DNA from 2 places in the Deinococcus depolymerans genome. Region 2 is predicted to be linked to the other one. Evidence: riboswitches for the same ligand, from Rfam matches in the RefSeq annotation. Region 2 holds a riboswitch; the other holds the start of a gene.
What was found. A riboswitch is a leader RNA that binds a small molecule or an ion and turns the genes downstream of it on or off. The one in region 2 is predicted to bind thiamine pyrophosphate.
Positions count from the first base shown of each region.

Region 1: linked by a shared signal. The riboswitch ahead of thiC (phosphomethylpyrimidine synthase ThiC) and the one ahead of ABDZ66_RS00485 (thiamine ABC transporter substrate-binding protein) in region 2 are both predicted to bind thiamine pyrophosphate.

Region 1 is NZ_BAAADB010000021.1:43,235-51,751, reverse strand. It holds gene ABDZ66_RS11360 (metallophosphoesterase) at 1-360, opposite strand, end outside; gene ABDZ66_RS11355 (hypothetical protein) at 454-1,044, shown strand; gene thiD (bifunctional hydroxymethylpyrimidine kinase/phosphomethylpyrimidine kinase) at 1,075-1,833, opposite strand; gene ABDZ66_RS11345 (NAD(P)/FAD-dependent oxidoreductase) at 1,830-2,741, opposite strand; gene ABDZ66_RS11340 (thiazole synthase) at 2,803-3,603, opposite strand; gene thiS (sulfur carrier protein ThiS) at 3,605-3,829, opposite strand; gene thiE (thiamine phosphate synthase) at 3,826-4,455, opposite strand; gene thiC (phosphomethylpyrimidine synthase ThiC) at 4,452-6,326, opposite strand; TPP riboswitch at 6,499-6,614, opposite strand; gene ABDZ66_RS11320 (hypothetical protein) at 6,734-7,228, shown strand; gene ABDZ66_RS11315 (DUF1775 domain-containing protein) at 7,449-7,901, shown strand; gene ABDZ66_RS11310 (copper resistance CopC family protein) at 7,937-8,335, shown strand; gene ABDZ66_RS11305 (CopD family protein) at 8,364-8,517, shown strand, end outside.
Region 2 is NZ_BAAADB010000003.1:8,488-17,004, forward strand. It holds gene ABDZ66_RS00455 (DUF4900 domain-containing protein) at 1-405, shown strand, start outside; gene ABDZ66_RS00460 (pilus assembly FimT family protein) at 402-863, shown strand; gene ABDZ66_RS00465 (type IV pilus modification PilV family protein) at 850-1,329, shown strand; gene ABDZ66_RS00470 (PilW family protein) at 1,326-2,147, shown strand; gene ABDZ66_RS00475 (ABC transporter ATP-binding protein) at 2,190-3,176, opposite strand; gene ABDZ66_RS00480 (ABC transporter permease) at 3,348-4,895, opposite strand; gene ABDZ66_RS00485 (thiamine ABC transporter substrate-binding protein) at 5,428-6,477, opposite strand; TPP riboswitch at 6,532-6,633, opposite strand; gene ABDZ66_RS00490 (NUDIX domain-containing protein) at 6,720-7,166, shown strand; gene ABDZ66_RS00495 (NUDIX domain-containing protein) at 7,300-7,767, shown strand; gene ABDZ66_RS00500 (MarR family winged helix-turn-helix transcriptional regulator) at 7,854-8,348, shown strand; gene ABDZ66_RS00505 (MDR family MFS transporter) at 8,345-8,517, shown strand, end outside.

The DNA of each region.
Region 1 (8,517 bases), on a different contig from region 2:
GCTGGTCCAGTCGTGGTTGCCCCACACGGCGTACACGCCCAGCGGGGCGTGCAGGTGGGCGAGTTCGGCCAGCAGTTTCCCGTGCCGGCGCCGCCCGACACCGCTGTCCAGGAAGTCGCCGGTCACGACGATCACGTCCGGCCGGGCCTGCCGGGTGGCCTGCACCCAGCGGCGCACCGAGCGGCGGCGCATGAAGACCCCGTAGTGCAGGTCGCTGAGGTGCGCGATCCGTACCGGGCGGGTCAGGCCGGGCAGCGGAGCGCGGTGGGTGGTGATCTGGAAGCGGTAGGTGTTGGCGACGCCCAGCGCCGCCACTCCCGCCGCTGTCCAGCCGAGGGTGCTCAGGGCGCGGCGCAGCATGCCGCCCAGCTTAAGGGATGGACGGCACACGGGCGTGGCGTTCACTTTCCGGAATTAAGGCTTTTGTGCGACCCGGCCGCTTACGCTGCCAGCATGTTCCCCGAGCAGCTGCTGGCCACTGATGACATCATGTACCGTGCCGCTCAGGCCATCACGGTCATCCACGCCCACCGGACCCAGGCGCGCTGGCTGCGCGTCATCGCCCTGGCGGACCCGCAGGCGACCGGCCGCGCCCCGGCCTTCGTGGCGGCGCAAGGTGAGCGGCTGCAGCGGCCAGCGGCCAGCATCGGCCTGAACACCGACCTGGGGCACACCCAGCACCTGCACACCCGCTGCGTGTCCCCCCTGGGCAGCGATCCCGTCACCCTGCGCGCCCTGATCGGCGGCGGTCACGCCCACGAACTCGAGAGCCACGGACTGGTGGACCGCGTGACGACCGCCACCTGGGGTCTGGCCGGCGCGCTCGACGAGCAGCAGCGGGAACGCAACCGGCCCGCGAAGTCCTTCCGGCTGTGGCGGGCCCCCACCCCGCACGCGGCCCGCGAGGCGCAGGAGCGGGTGGACGCCTGGACCGAACAGCTGCGCGCCGCGCTGCGCGACCTGAACTTCGTGCCGCTCAGTGACCTGGGCCTGAGCTGGGACGAGGTCACCGAGGAGCCCCTCGACATGCCCGCTTCCGCCTGAACGCCCGCCTCCGCCTGAACGGATTCGCGGTCAGGCGGGGGACCGCAGCTCCCCCGCCGCCCGGTGCCCGAGCGGCCCGTGCCCCGCGCCCAGGCCCGGCGCGGCGCGGATCGCGGCCTGCAGGTACGCGTGCGCGGCCCGCACCGCGTCCGGCAGGGCCAGACCGCGCGCGAGGTTCGCGGTGATCGCTGCCGACAGCGTGCAGCCCGTGCCGTGCGTGTGCCGCGTGTGCTGCCTCGGCGCGCGCAGCGTGAGGTGGTGGCCGTGGGCGCACAGTTCGTCGGTGACGGTCCCGCCCGGCGCGTGCCCACCCTTCAGGAGCAGCGGCGTGGTGTCCGGCACGCCCGCCGCGCGCAGCGCCGCCCACTCCGGCACGTTCGGGGTGACGAGTGTCGCCAGGGGCAGCAGGTCGTCCCGCAGGGCGTGCAGGGCGCTGGCGTCCAGCAGGGCGTCCCCGCTCTTGGCGAGCATCACCGGATCGACGACCAGCGGCAGGTCCCGGCCCCGCAGGATGTCGGCCACGGCGCACACCAGCCCCGCGTTGCCCAGCGCACCCGTCTTCACCGCCGCGACCGGGAAATCGTCCAGCACGGATCTCAGCTGCGCGGCCACCAGCTCCGGCGGCAGCGGGTGCGCCGCCTGAACGCCCCGCGTGTTCTGCGCGGTGATCAGCGTCAGGACGCTCGCGCCGTACACGCCATGTGCCTCGAAGGTCTTCAGGTCCGCCTGGATGCCCGCCCCCCCACCGGAATCCGAGCCCGCGATGGTCAGGGCAACGGGGACGGTCATGCGCTCACGCTCTGTTCGACCAGTGCCTGTACGCGCGCCGCCGTGACCGGGGCGAGCAGCGACCCGTGCCGCCCGTGCCCCGCCGCGACGAGCACGCCCGGCACCGTGGGGTGCGGCCCGACCCGCGGCATCCCGTCCGGCGTGACCGGGCGCAGGCCCACGAGGTGCGCGGCGACCTCCGCCCCGTCCACCCCGGGCACGAGCGTCCGGGCGGCGCCGCGCAGCCAGCGGGCCGCGTGGAGGTCGGGCGTCACGGCCCAGGTGTCGCGGCTCGTCGCGCCGACGTACAGCCCGTCCGGGCGGGACAGCGCGTAACGGGAGAACCCCTGTGCGGGTGGGCCATACCACGCGCCCACCCCGGGCGCGCCGCGCAGCAGCAGCGCCTGCCCCTGCCGCGCCCCCACCGGCACGCCGAACGCCCCGCTCCACGCGCCCGCCGCGAGGACCACCTGCCCGGCGTACCAGTCGCCCGCGTCCGTCCGCACCCGCACCCCGCCGCCCGACGGCCCGATGGCCTGGACCTGCGCGGCCACGACCTCCAGCCCCTGCCGGGCCGCGCGGACCACCGACGGCGGGTGCAGGCTCCCCTCGCCGGGTGTGCAGACCACCCCACCGCCCGCCTGAAGTCGCGTGACGCCGGGCCGCAGGTGAACGGGCAGGCCCGAGCGTTCCAGCCGCGCCGCCAGCGCGGGCCAGCGCCGCAGTCCCTCCAGTGCGTCCGCGTGCAGGGGCGTGCCGCGCAGCCGCTCGCCGTCCGGGGTCAGCAGGCCCGCCGCCGCCCGCCACGCCGCGCCCGGCCGGTCCGCGTCCAGCACGAGGACGTCCGCACCCGCCCCCCGCAGCGTGAACGCCACCAGCGCCCCGATCAGGCCGCCGCCCACCACGATCACCTCCCGCACGCGGATCACGGGCTCACCCCATCCCGGCCTCCTCCCCGCCGGGGAAGGAGCAGAGACACGGCTTCCCGTGTCACACGGGCACTTCCGGGTCGGGCAGACGCACCACCCCGCCCAGCGGGCTGCTGGGGCTGGCGTGCGTGCGTTCGGGCATCCGTCCGGCCAGGAACGCCGCGCGGCCCGCCTGCACGCCCAGCGCGAACGCGTGGGCCATGCCGACCGGGTCGCGCGCCTCGGCGATCGCGGTGTTCACCAGCACGGCGTCCGCGCCGAGTTCCAGCGCCTGCGCCGCGTCGCTCGGAACGCCCAGGCCCGCGTCCACAATGATGGGCACGCGCGCGCCGTCCAGCACGGTGCGCAGCAGCTCGGGACTGCGCAGGCCCCGCCCGGAGCCGATGGGGCTCGCCAGGGGCATCACGGCGGCGCACCCGGCGTCCTCCAGCGCGCGGGCGAGCACCGCGTCCGCCTGCACGTACGGCAGCACCGTGAACCCGTCGGCGGCCAGCGCCTCGGCCGCGCGGAGCGTGCCCACGGGGTCGGGCAGCAGGTAGCGGGCGTCCGGGATGACCTCCAGCTTGATCCAGTTCACGCCGGTCGCCACGCGCGCCAGCCGCGCCACGCGCAGCGCCTCGTCGGCCGTGCGGCACCCGGCGGTGTTCGGCAGGAGTTGCACGGCGTCCCAGTCCAGGGCGTCCAGCAGCCCGTCGTGCCCCGGGGCCTTCAATTCGACGCGGCGGATGGCGACGGTCACGATCTGCGACCCGCTCGCGGCGAGCGCCTCGCGCATCACGCCGAAATCCGTGAACTTGCCTGTGCCGGTCATCAGGCGCGACGTGAACACCTTGCCGCCGAGGGTGAATGCGTCAGAGGCCATGTCAGCCCCCCCCGATGATGCGGACGATCTCGATGACATCTCCGGCCTCCAGGGTGCGCTGCGGCGCGCGCGCGCCGGGGTAGAAGTCGTCGTTCACGGCGACCGCCACGCGCGCCGGGTTCACGTTCAGGTCGCGCAGCAGGGCGTGCAGGGTCAGGCCGGGCGTGAGGGGCCGCGCCTCGCCGTTCACGGTCAGGGTGGCGGGCAGGGTGGCGGGGCGGGTCACGCGGGCACCCCCCGCAACGCCGCCAGCAGGTCAGATGCGGCCTGCGCGGGGTCGGGCGCGTCGAGGACGGCGCGCACGACCGCCACGCGGGTCGCCCCGGCGGCCAGCACCCCGGGGATGGTGCTGGCGTCGATCCCGCCGATGGCGTACCAGGGCAGCGGCGGGTTCAGGGCGGCCACGGCGCGCACATAGGCCAGTCCGGCGGGCGCGCGGCCCGGTTTGGTGGGCGTGGCGTGCACCGGCCCGGCGGCGATGTAGGCAGGGGCGTCGGCCAGCGCGGCGTGCGCCTGCGCGGGCGCGTGCGTGCTGCGGCCCAGGAGCAGCCCCGGTGCGAGGGTGCGTGCCCAGGCGGGCGGCAGGTCCCCCTGCCCCAGGTGCACGCCGTCCGCGCCGCACGCAGCGGCGACGTCCACGCGGTCGTTGATGAAAAAGGGCACGCCGCGCGGGCGGGCCAGCGCCGCCACCCGCTCGCCCAGCGCGATGTAGGGGGTGGCCTCCCAGTCCTTGCAGCGCAGTTGCAGCGTGTCCACGCCGCCGTCCAGCGCGGCCTCGATGCGTGCCAGGAACTCGCCCTGCGACTGCCCGGCGCGGGGCGTGGCGACGAGGTACAGGTGGCCGAGGTTCACGCCTCCCCCTCGCCCATCTGTGCCTGGCGGGGCACGTACACCTCGCCGCCCAGCGCGCGGAATTCGCGGGCCTTCTCCTCCAGTCCGGCCAGGACGTCGGGGGCGCGCAGGTCGTGGCTGAGTTTCATGGAGCAGAAGTGCGGGCCGCACATGGAGCAGAAGTGCGCGGTCTTCGCCGCGTCGGCGGGCAGGGTCTCGTCGTGCAGCGCGCGGGCCTTCAGGGGGTCCAGGGACAGGTTGAACTGGTCCTCCCAGCGGAACTCGAACCGGGCCTTACTCAGGGCGTTGTCGCGGGCCTGCGCGCCGGGGTGGCCCTTGGCGAGGTCGGCGGCGTGCGCGGCGATGCGGTACGCGATCACGCCGTCGCGCACGTCCTGCCGGTCCGGGAGGCCCAGGTGCTCCTTCGGGGTGACGTAGCAGAGCATGGCGGTGCCGTACCACGCGATCTGCGCCGCGCCGATCGCGGACGTGATGTGGTCGTACCCGGGCGCGATGTCGGTCGTGAGTGGCCCCAGCGTGTAGAACGGCGCCTCCTGGCACACGTCGAGCTGCCTGGTCATGTTCTCGCGGATGAGCTGCATGGGGACGTGGCCGGGGCCCTCGATCATGGTCTGCACGCCGTGGTCCCACGCGACGCGGGTGAGTTCGCCCAGCGTGTCGAGTTCCGCGAACTGCGCGGCGTCGTTGGCGTCCTCGACGCTGCCGGGGCGCAGGCCGTCCCCGAGGCTGAAGGTGATGTCGTACGCGGCGAGGATCTCGCAGATGTCCGCGAAGTGCGTGTGCAGGAAGTTCTCGCGGTGATGCGCGAGGCACCACTTCGCGAGGATGCTCCCGCCGCGCGACACGATCCCGGTACGCCGCCGCGCGGTGAGCGGCAGGTGCGCCAGCCGCACGCCGGCGTGGACGGTCATGTAGTCCACGCCCTGCTCGGCCTGCTCGATCAGCGTGTCGCGGTACACGTCCCAGGTCAGGTCCTCGGCCACGCCGCCCACCTTCTCCAGCGCCTGATAGATCGGCACGGTGCCGACCGGCACGGCGCTGTTCCGGACGATCCACTCGCGGGTGGGGTGGATGTGCCGACCCGTGGAGAGGTCCATGACCGTGTCCGCGCCCCAGCGGGTCGCCCAGATCATCTTCCCGACCTCCTCCTCGATGGAACTGGTGACGATGCTGGTGCCGAGGTTCGCGTTGATCTTCACCCGGAAGTTCCGCCCGATCACGGTGGGTTCGAGTTCCGGGTGGTTGATGTTCGCGGGGATCACCGCGCGGCCCCGCGCGACCTCCGACCGGACGAACTCCGGCGTGATCTCGCGCGGGATGGCGGCCCCGAACCCCTGCCCGGGGTGCTGGTGGGTCAGGTCGAAGTCCGGGTCCTGCCGCAGCGCCTCGCGCAGGGCGACGAATTCCATCTCCGGGGTGATCTCGCCGCGCCGCGCCGCCTGCAGCTGCGTGATGCCCGCGCCGGGGCGGGCGCGGCGGGGGCGGGGCACGCGCGGGAACGGCAGCGGCCCGCTGAGGTCCAGCGCCGGGTGGTGCCGCTCCCGCGCCAGTTCCAGCCGGGCGTCCCCGGCCAGCCAGGGGCGCGCGTGCCCCAGCCCGGCGCGCAGGTCCACGCTCAGGCGGGCGTCCGTGTACGGCCCGCTCGTGTCCGGCACGAGCAGGGCCGGGTTCGGCACGGTGCGGGTCAGGTCGCCCACGCGTTCCAGGGTCGGCGACTGCCGGATGCGCCGCGCGGGCACCCGCACGCCGGCGTGCAGCGTGCCGGTCAGGTACACCTTCTCGCTGTTCGGGAACGGCGCGGTCAGCTCCGGGTCGAGAATCGTCAGGGCTTCGGTCGCAGGGTCGGTCGGGGGTGGGGTCAGGGTGGTCATGCACACTCCGGGCAACTGGGAACAGGACAGGGCCGCCGGGCACCCGTGCGGGCGTCCGGTTGTGGGGGGCTGCCGTCAGCGGGGCAGCCCGGCAGGGTGGGTCAGGTCAGTGGCTTGGCAATAAAAAAAACGCCCCCCTCACACGCCGGAGGGGGGCGAAACACGACAACTGTTTCGGCACCCGTCACGCTCCCTCCGCTGGTACAAACCAGATCAGGTTCCTAGGGTTGAACACGACGTTCTCTCAGCCGCCCGCAACGCGCGGGCCCGGCACCCCTGGTGACTGCCCCGAGTGTACACCGCCGCTCCCGGACGTCAAGGGACCCGCCCAGCCCCGCGTGGACGTGCCGCAGGTGTTCGTGACCGGCAGGACATTCACACCGGAAGGCTGAGGTATGGTTCCCGCCATGCGGTTCCGGCGCGCCCCCCACCCCCCCACCGTTCCCCCGGTGGGAAGGTGGGTGCTGGCGCTGCTGACGGTGATCGCGTCCCTGATGCACCTGACCCGCAGCCCCGGCGTGGGCGGCCTGGGCCTCGACCGGCCCGGCGCGACCCGGGTTCACGCGCCCCGGCCCGTGACGGTGACCACGCCGGCGGTCGGCCACCCCCCCGGACACGGCGCGCACCGGACCCCGCACGACCGGCCCGGCCACGCGGCGCCCGCAACCCACGCCCCCGGCCTGAGCGACGCCGCGCCGAACGCCCCGCCACACCCCGGGAAGCACGCCGCTCCCCACTGCCCCCTGTGCCTCACGGCCGGTTTCGCGCTGAATCCGGCGCCGGCGGCCCTGCCCCTTCCCCTGACCGCCCGCATGGCGGCCGCGGCCGTCCGCCCGACTGGACCGGCCACGGCCGCCGTGCGTCACGCCGACCCGCGTGCGCCGCCCCATCCCCGGGCCTGACCGCAGGATCCACCGGCGCTGAGGGCCGCCCTGACGCGTGCCTCCCGCGCCCCGGTGAAGCGCGCCGGGTTGCCCCCGCCAGACCCGAGCCCGCCAGACCCGAGAGGGGGTCTCCCCTGCCGGCCGCTCCGGCAGGCGCAGCCACCCCGTGGAACCCCTGCGTCCCGTCTCCACGCACCCGGGGCCCGCGGGCCCCCTGACCCCGACCCCTGGAGGTCCCATGTTCAAACTGAATACCGCGTTGCCCGTCGCTTCCGCCCTGCTGTTCTCCGTCGCCGGCGCGCACGCCACCGTCCGCACCGAGGCCGGCCTGAGCGAGTCCGTCGCCGGGAAAAGCGAGACGTACCGCCTGAACGTCCCCACCGAGAAGGACCTCAGCACCACCCGCATCCGGCTGATCGTGCCGGCGGGCGTCACCCTCAGCCGCTTTCAGGTGACCCCCGGCTTCACCCGCACGGTCGTGAAGAACGACGCCGGCCTGATCCGCGAGGTGATCTGGACGGGCCGCGTGGCCCCGATGGAATACGCACGCTTCTACTTCCAGGCGAAGAACCCCCCGCAGGCCGCGGAACTCGTCTGGAAGATCCACCAGACGTACAGCGACGGCAGCGTCGTCGCCTGGGACGACAGCAACCCCGCCGAGGGACCGGCCAGCAGGACCACCGTCAGGTGACCGCGCCCCTTCCCCACCCCGCCCGGAGGGACCCCATGAACAAGACCCTGACCCTGCTCACCACCCTGACCCTGTCCGTCGCGGCGGCCCACACCGCCGTGTCGGGCGTGACCCCGGCCCCGGCCGCCACCGTGCGCGCCCCGGCGGCCGTGACCCTGACCTTCAGCGAACCGGTCGAGTTGCGCTTCTCGACGTTCCGCGTGATGGCCGTCCCCGCGGGCGTGAGCGTCCCCGAGGCGGCGCGGCGCGCCCTGGCCGAACCGGCGGACTCGGCGCGGCTCGCGAGCCGGCCCGGCGTGGTGACCGGCGCGGCCGTGCGGCTCACCCTGCCCCTGAAGGCGTCCCTGAAGGCCGGACCGTTCGTGGTCGCCTGGAAGATCCTCTCGGAGGACGGTCACCCGGTCACCGGCCACAGCACCTTCCGCGTCCGGTGATGCCCGCGGACCGCCCGGGGTACGCCCCGTGAACACCGTGCTGGCCGCCCTGAGTCTGGCGGGCGCCGCGGCGCTGCTGGGCGGCGCCCTGACCCGCCACTGGCTCACGCCCGGCCATCCGCGCCTGCGGGTCCTGGGCGCCGGCCTGGGCCTGCTGCTGCTCGGGTGGGGCGGCCAGGTGG
Region 2 (8,517 bases):
AACATCCTCGGCATCTACGCCAGCCAGGGCAACGTGAACCTCATCCGCCCCGGCAACGGAAAACCCACCGAACTCGGGAACGACCCCACCATCCACGCCGTCCTGATGGCCGGCCAGGGCGCCGTGCAGGTCGACGGGTACAACACCGGCAGCGCCCTGGGCAGCGTGAACCTGATCGGCGGCGTGATCGAGAACTACTACGGCGCGTTCGGCACGGTCAACGGCGACACCCAGCAGACCGGGTACAGCCGCAACTTCGTGTTCGACCCCCGCACCCTCAGTGGCCTGCGCCCCCCGTACTTCCCCACCGCGCAGACCTGGACGGTCGGCCTCTACGACGGCCCGGCCCCCGTGACCGACCCGCGCCTGCGGGGCGACACCATCAGCACGGCAGGCAACCCGTGACCCCCGGACACCCCCGCGCCCGGCAGGCCGGATTCACGCTGCTGGAACTGCTGATCGCCATGGCGATCCTGGCCATCGTGGCCGGCATCTTCAGTTTCTCCCTGCTCGGCACGTACCGCGCCAGCCAGGTGCGCGAGGCCGCCGCGCAGCTCACCGCCGACCTCCGGCAGGCCCGCAGCGACGCCCTGAGAACCGGGCAGTCCGCCAGCGTGACCGTCGCCGCCAACTCGGCGGCGTACACCTTCACCCGCGCCGGCACCCCACAGGCCCGCACGCTCCCCAACGGGGTCACGCTGACGTCCGTGGTGGGCGCCAGCAACGTCATCTACACCGCCCCGACCGGCACGACCGGCGGCAACGGCACCACCTGGACGCTCACCAGTCCCGGCGGCACCCGCAGCCTGAAGGTCAAGGTCATCGGGATCACCGGAAAGGTCATGATCGATGCGACGAACTGACACGCCTCCCCTCCAGGCCAGCGCCACCTCGGCACCCCGCCCGCGACCCGCGCCCACCCGCCACGCGCGGGGCTTCACGATTGTCGAGGTGCTCGTGGCCGTGCTGCTGACCAGCGTCATCGCCTTCGTCGTCCTGACCCCCCTGACCGGCTTCTTCGGCCTGACCCGCCGCAGCACCGAGCAGGTCACCGCCACCCAGCAGGCCCAGCAGGTCCTGGAAAGCGTCCGCGGCGACTGGCTCAGCACCGCCAACTACGACCAGCGCTGCGCCACCCAGCCCGTTCCGGCCAGCGCGCAGGTCACGCTCACCAACCTCGACGTGAACGGCAACCCCACCGGCACCCCCGACCTGAACGCCAGCTGCGGCAGCAACCCCCCGGACCCCGCCCCGGTCCGGCGCATCAACGTGCAGGTCACGCTGGGCACCGCCACCTCCAGCCTCAGCGTGGACGTCGCCCGCCCATGACCCTGCCCCCCACGCCCCCCGCCCGCACCGCCGCCTTCACGCTCATCGAACTGCTCGTCGCGGTTGCCCTGGCCCTGATCATCCTGTTCGCCGCGTCATCCCTGCTGATCTCTTCCTCCCGCTCGTCCGGGGACCTGCAGGCCAGGAACGACCTCCTGCAGGAACAGCAGATCGCGCAGAACTACCTGATCGCCAACGTCCGGGAGGCCGCCTACGTGTACCCGCAGGGCACGGTCCTGAACCTCGGCAGCGGAAAGACGACCAAACGGCCCGGTGGGGGGCCCTGGGTGGTCGGCAGCGCCACCGTCCCGATCCTGGCGATCGTGAAATCCCCGGAGGTGCCGGTCAGTGGATGCAGCGCCAGCAACGACCGCGCCTGCTACAAGTTCAAGGCCTACTACCCGGTCCTGCGCAAGACCTGGGTGAGCGACGCCGCCGGCACCCAGAACGACCCCGGCGCCGACCCGAGCAACGAGGACAGCTGGCTGCTCATCGAATACACCAAGAACCTCGTGCAGACCACCCCGCCCACCCTGACCGAGCTGACCGCGCTGGCCCCCACCGGCCTGAACGGCGAGAGCGGCCGACTCCTGCTGGACTACGTGCAACCCGCAGTGACCGGCCTGCCGCCACTCTTCAGCGTGCCGCCCGCCGGACCGCAGGCCGCCGGACAGACCCGCGTCACCGTCAACCTCAGTGCCAGCCGCGTGACCTCCGGCAAGGTGGTCGCCGTGCCCGCCCGCAACAGCACCGACCCCGCCACCTGGGTGCAGCCCGTCCTGGTTGCCCCGCGCAACGTCGGTCGCCTCGCTCCCTGAACACCCCCGCACTGCACGGGCAGAAGCTGCCGGATCACGCCGTCACCCGACCGGCACCTCCCGGTCGTCCGGCAGGCGCCGCACACCCGACACCTCCACGTCCAGGCGCAGGCGGTCGCCGTCCAGCGCCGCCGCCTCCCGCGCACTCAGGGTCAGGGACAGAGGCCCCCACGCGTGCGCGACCGTCACCTGCACGCCCCCCTCTACCGGTTGCCGCGCCGTCACCGGCAAACGGTCACCCACGCCGGGCCGCAGCGCTTCCTCCGGCACGAACCGCACCCAGCCCGGCCCGTCCGGCAGGAGGTTCGACTCGCCCAGGAACGCCGCCACCCACGCCGTCGCGGGCCGCGCGAACACCTCCTCGGTGGCCCCCACCTGCACCAGTTCACCCGCCCGCATGACCGCCACGCGCGCAGAGAGCGCCCGCGCCTCCCGCTGATCATGCGTCACCAGCAGCACCCCCGCCCCCACCCGCGCGAACAGCGACCGCAACCCTACCCGCAGCTCGGCCCGCAGCCGCTCATCCAGGTTCGACATCGGCTCGTCCAGCAGCAGCAGCCCCGCCCCCGTCGCGAGCGCCCGCGCCAGCGCCACCCGCTGCGCCTGCCCCCCTGACAGCCCCGCGACCCGCCGCGCCTCCAGCCCCGGCAGGTCCACCAGCGCCAGCGCCTCGCGCGCCCGCGCCTCCGCCACCGCGCGCCCCGCCCCCCGCACCCGCGGCCCGTACGCCACGTTCCCCAGCACGCTCAGATGCGGGAACAGCGCGTAATCCTGAAACACCAGCCCCACCCCGCGCGCCTCCGGCGGCAGGCCCGTCACGTCCCGCCCCGCCACCACCACCGACCCCGCATCCGGCCGCTCCAGGCCCGCCACCACCCGCAGCACCGTGCTCTTCCCGCACCCGCTCGGGCCCAGCAGCGCCACCGTCTCACCCGCTGCCACGTCCAGCGACACGTCCCGCACCGCCGCCACCCCACCAAACGACTTGCGGAGACCAGCGAGGGACAGGGCAGCGGGAAGGTCGTTCACGCGAGACAGCATGTCATACGGATTCCGTCTGTTTCGCCGACCATCCGGAACTTCACCGGATTGCCAGCTCCACGTCCGGAACCCGCCCAGCTCCTTCTCTGCGCAGCAGCTCTCCGAGTCGCATCCGCTCGGATTGAATGGGCTTTGCAGCCCATTCAATCGGAGTCCGTATCACGTGACCTCGCCCTCGCCGCCGTCCAGCAGGGTGAAGGCCAGGGTGGACAGCAGCAGCAGCGCGGTCGCCAGCGCGCAGGCCTCGCCGAGGTTGCGTTCGCCGGGGCGGCCCAGCCGCTCGTACAGGCCGGTGCTGAGGGTCGCCCACTCGGGCCGCGTGAGGACCAGCGTCGCGCCGAACTCGCCCAGCACGGTCGCCAGGGCCAGCGCCCCGCCGCCCCGCAGCGCCGGGAAGGCCAGCGGCGCGGTGACGGACCGGAACGCCGCGCCGCGCGTGGCGCCCAGCGAGCGGGCTGCCCCCAGCAGCCGGGGTGGAATGGCCCGCAGCGCGGGCAGCAGCGAGCGCACCACCAGCGGCCACGCCAGCAGCGTGTACGCCGCGATCAGCATGGGCAGCGTCGCGGCCAGCGCCGGGTACGCCAGCAGGTACCCGACTGCGAGGCTGACGGGGGAGACCATCAGTGGCAGCAGTGACACCAGGTCCAGTGCCCGCGACCCGGCACGCCACGCACCCAGCGCGTACAGACCGCCCAGCAGGGTGGCGCCCGCCAGGGCCATCAGTCCGAACCGCAGCGTGTTCCACACCAGCAGCGGCGTCGCTTCGTCCGCCAGGACGCCCTGCCAGTACGCCAGCGTGAACCCCGACGCGCCCAGCACGCCCCGCAGCATCACTGCGATCAGCGGCGCGAAGCACACGAGCGCCACCACCCCACCCAGCCCCAGCAGCGCCGCCCGCGCCCCGCCCCGCGCACGCGGCAGGCCCCCCAGCGGCACACCCACCCCACCGCGCGACAGCGCCACGTACGCCCAGGTCGCCAGCAGCGTGAACCCCAGCTGGCCCACGATCAATGCACTCGCCTCCGACAGGCGCAGCTGCAGGGCCGTCAGCGTGTAGATCTCCACCTCCAGCGTCGCGAACCGCTCGCCACCCAGCGCCAGCGGAAGGCCGAAACTCAACGCCGAGTACAGGAACACCAGCACCACCCCCGCCAGCACCCCCGGCAACGCCAGCGGCAACGCCACGCCCAGCGCCGCCCGCCACCAGGGCGCCCCCAGCGACCGCGCCGCCCCCAGCACGTTCCCCGGCACCCGCGCGAACCCCGCGTAACTCAGCCGCACCAGCACCGGCACGTTGAAGAACAGGTTTCCCAGCACCAGCAGCGCCGGCGTGTCACTCAGGTCCACCCCGCTCAGGCGCGTCACCCAGCCCTGCGGGCCCAGCAGCGCACTCAGGCCCAGCACCGCCACCAGCGTCGGCGTCACGAACGGCAGCAGCAGCAGTCGCAGGAACAGCGCCTTCCCGCGCACCTCGAAGCGCGACAGCAGGAACGCGAGCGGCACCCCGATCAGCGCCGCCACGCCCGCCGTCACGCCCGCCTGCGTCAGCGTCCACGCGAGGCGACCCTGGAAGTACGGGTCACGCCACACGTCCAGGGTCACGCCACCCTCCCGCAGCGTTCTGGCCAGCGGCAGGACGAGGCAGAGTGCCACGAAGATCAGGCCGGGCAGGGCGAGGAGCCAACCCTGGAGTTTCGTGGACGTCATAGGGGGGCGCCTGCGGCGGGCTGCCCCACCCCCCAGCCCCCTGCCCCAGAGGGGCAGGGGGAGCAGCGTTGCACTGGGCAGGTATTTCGCTGAGGTGATCGGTGGGTGTGGGGCGGGTCCGGCCACGGATGGGGCTGCCTACCTCCGCCTGCGCGCCGTGCGCCCCGCGCGCTTCGCGCACGACGGGCTCGGTTGCGGCTTCGGTTGTGCGGCGGGGTGTCTTGGTGCATGTCGGCAGGTTCTACTTTCTCAGCTCAGGCTGAAGCAGGTGTGCAGGCTCCCCTCTGAGGGGAGCTGTCAGCGCAGCTGACTGATACGGACTCCGATTGAATGGCTTACAAAGCCGTTCAATCCGAGCGGATGCGACTCGGAGAGCTGCTGCGCAGAGAAGGAGCTGGGCGGGTTCCGGACGTGGAGTTGACAGATCGGTGGTGTTCCGATCTGTCAACGAAACAAACGGAATCCGTATGAGGGGTCCTGCGAAGCAGCTGTGTTGCCGTTCCCACTTCCCACTCCCGACTGCCCACAACCCTCACCGCGCCCGGAGCACCTGCGTCACCCAGGCGTCCACGAGGCGCTGGGGGTTGCTGGCGACCTCTGCCTTGATGGGGGTGGGGGTGGGTTCCTGCGCGAAGGTGAACACGGGGTTCAGGGGGGTGCCTTTGATGGCGGGGTAGATCCACATGCGGGTGGGGATGTCGGTCTGGACGGGTGCGCCGAGCATGAAGTCCACGAATTTCCGGGCGAGGGCGGTCTGTTTGCTGCCTTTCAGGATGCCGACGCCCTCCAGCTGGGTGTAGGTGCTGCCGGGCAGGAACAGGTTGGCGGTGGGGGCCTGCGCGGGGAGGTTGGCGGGGTTGAAGCCGTCGGCGTAGAAGACCTCGGCGGCGGGGCTGCTGGCGTAGGACAGGACGATGGGGTACTTGCCGCCGTTGCGGGTGAAGTCCTTGTAGTACGCGTCGCTCCAGCCGCGCGTGACTTTCATGCCACCCTGCCGGGCGGCGCGCCACCAGTTCCAGGCACCCGCCTCGCCGTAGTGGTTGACGGTGGCGAGCAGGAAGGCGAGGCCGGGGCTGCTCGTGGCGGGGCTCTGCACGACCGTGAGTTTGGCGTAGGCGGGGGTTTTCAGGTCGTCGAGGCTTCTGGGCAGGGCGACCTTGTTCTTCTCGAACCACGTGCGGTCGTAGTTCAGGGCGACGAAGCCGTAGTCGACGGTGTTCAGCAGGCCGTCCTCGCCCAGGCGGTACGCGGCGGGCACGCGGGAGAGCGCGGGGCTCTTGTACGGCTGGAGGATGCCGGCCTGCCGGGCGCGGGGCAGCAGGCTGTTGTCGAGGCCGTACACCACGTCGGCAACGGGGGCGCGGCGGGTGAGGATCAGGCGGTTCAGGAGTTCCCCGGCGTCGCCGCCCTTGATGAAGCGCACCTTTGCCCGGTTCTGCGTCTCGAACGCGGCGATCAGTTTCCTGTCCACGTCGAAGGAGTCGTGCGTGATGACGGTCAGGGTGGCCTGGGTGGGGTTGCCCTGGGCGCTGGCGGCGCTGGCAAGGGCAAGGGCGGCAAGTACGGTCAGTGTGTTACGCATATGGAAAGTCCCCTCGCGTCACGAGGGGAAGCGGTGGGCCGCCACACGTGGGGTGTGGGCTGCCGGTCACGCTCCCTCCGCCGGTATGACCCGGATCAGGTTCTTTGGGGTCAAGTCTCAGCCCGCCGCTGTCGGCAGGCACCCCCGGTGACGCATCCGGCAGGATAGCGCAGGCCGCCGCGTGGGGGGTGTCCTGCGTCACCTGTTGCGGTTGCGGGGCGCGGCGCGTGCCACGCTGGGCCATGCGGAATCTGCTGGTGTGGGTGGTCGTGCAGGATGAGCGGGGCCGGGTGCTGCTGGGCCGCCGGGACGGATCGGCGTACGGGCACGGGCTGTGGGGCCTGCCGGGCGGGCAGGTGGAGCCGGGCGAGGGTCTGCCGGAGGCGGCGGCGCGTGAGGTGCGCGAGGAGGTGGGCCTGAGCCTGGACCCGACCGGCCTGCGGGTGCTGGGTGTGCGGCGGTACGAGGTGGACGGCGCGCAGGGCACGGACTTCCTGTTCCGCGCGCCAGGGTGGGCGGGTGTGCCGCGGGCGCTGCACAAGACGTCCGGGGTCGCGTGGTTTGCCCCCGACGCGCTGCCGGACGACGCCCTGCCGTGGATCGCGCCGCTGCTGGACGCGCACCTGCGGCGGGGTGTGTGCGTGACCGAGCAGCTGGCCGACGTGCGGCAGGCGCGGGTCCTGGTGTGATGCGGATGCGGTCTGTTTCGTTGACAACCCGGGAAGACACCGGGTTGCCAACTCCGCGTCCGGCATCCGCTGGGCTCCTACTCGCGTCCGCTCGGATTGAACGGGTTGCAAAACCCGTTCAATCGGAGTCCGTATGACCTTTCATCTGGTGGCGTGGGCGGTGCTGCTGGATGACCGGGGGCGGGTGCTGCTGGGGCGGCGCAGCGGGACGTCGTACGCGGACGGTCTGTGGGGGCTGCCGGGCGGGCATGTGGAGGCGGGGGAGACGCTGGCGGGCGCGGCGGTGCGTGAGGCGGCCGAGGAGGTGGGCGTGAGTCTGGACCCGGCGGCGCTGGCCTGCCTGGGCGTGGCGCGCTATGACCTGGACGGCACGCAGGGGCTGGACGTGTTCTTCGAGGCGCGCGTGTGGGTGGGAACGCCGCGCCCGCTGGAGAAGACCTCGGAGGTGGGGTGGTTCGCGCCTGGCGATCTGCCGCCGGACGCGTTGCCGTGGCTGGGTGCGGCGCTGGCGTTGCATCTGCGGGATGGGGTGCGGCTGGCCGAGCAGGTGGACGGCATGGCGCAGGTGCAGGCGTTGCGGCTGGCCCCGACAGCACACTGACGGGTGTCCGGTCGGGTTGGACGGGTGCGCCTCTGTGACGAAAGGCGCGGTTGCATGTCTTTCCATCTGGAATACTTCCAGATGAAATGAGTGCTGCGACTTCCCCCCATCCCGCCCCCGGCACCGGCCCGAGCGCCCCCGACGACGCCCTGTACCTGCTGGTGCGCACCACCCTGCGCTTCTCACGGCGCTTCAAACACGCCCTCGACGAGCCACTGGAACGCGCGCTGGGCCTGAACACCAAGGAACTGCTGGTCCTCGCCAGCATCATGGACGGCGCAGGCACGCCCGGCGCGGTCGCCGCCCGCCAGAACCTGCCCGCCCCCACCGTGACCCGCATCGTGACCAAACTGGTCGGCGCGGGCCTCGTGCAGCGCGTCACGGACCCCGCCGACCTGCGCCTGCAGCGCCTGCAGCTCACCCCGCAGGGCGAGGCCACCCGCGCCCGCACCCGCGCCACCGGGCAGGACATCGTGCAGGCCCACTTCGGGCACCTGCCGCCCGAGCGCGTGCAGGCTGCCCTGGCCGCACTGAACGCCCTGGACGACGCACTGAACGACCCCACCGGAGAACGCGCATGACCCCACCCACCCCCGCCACGCACAGCGGCCTGAACGAACGCGAGAAGATCCTGGCCTTCGTGGGCATCCTGACCGTGCTGTTCCTCTCCAGCCTGAACCTGACCGTCGTCGGCAGCGCCATGCCGCGCGTCATCAGCGACCTGGGCGGCTTCCACCTGTACGCCTGGGC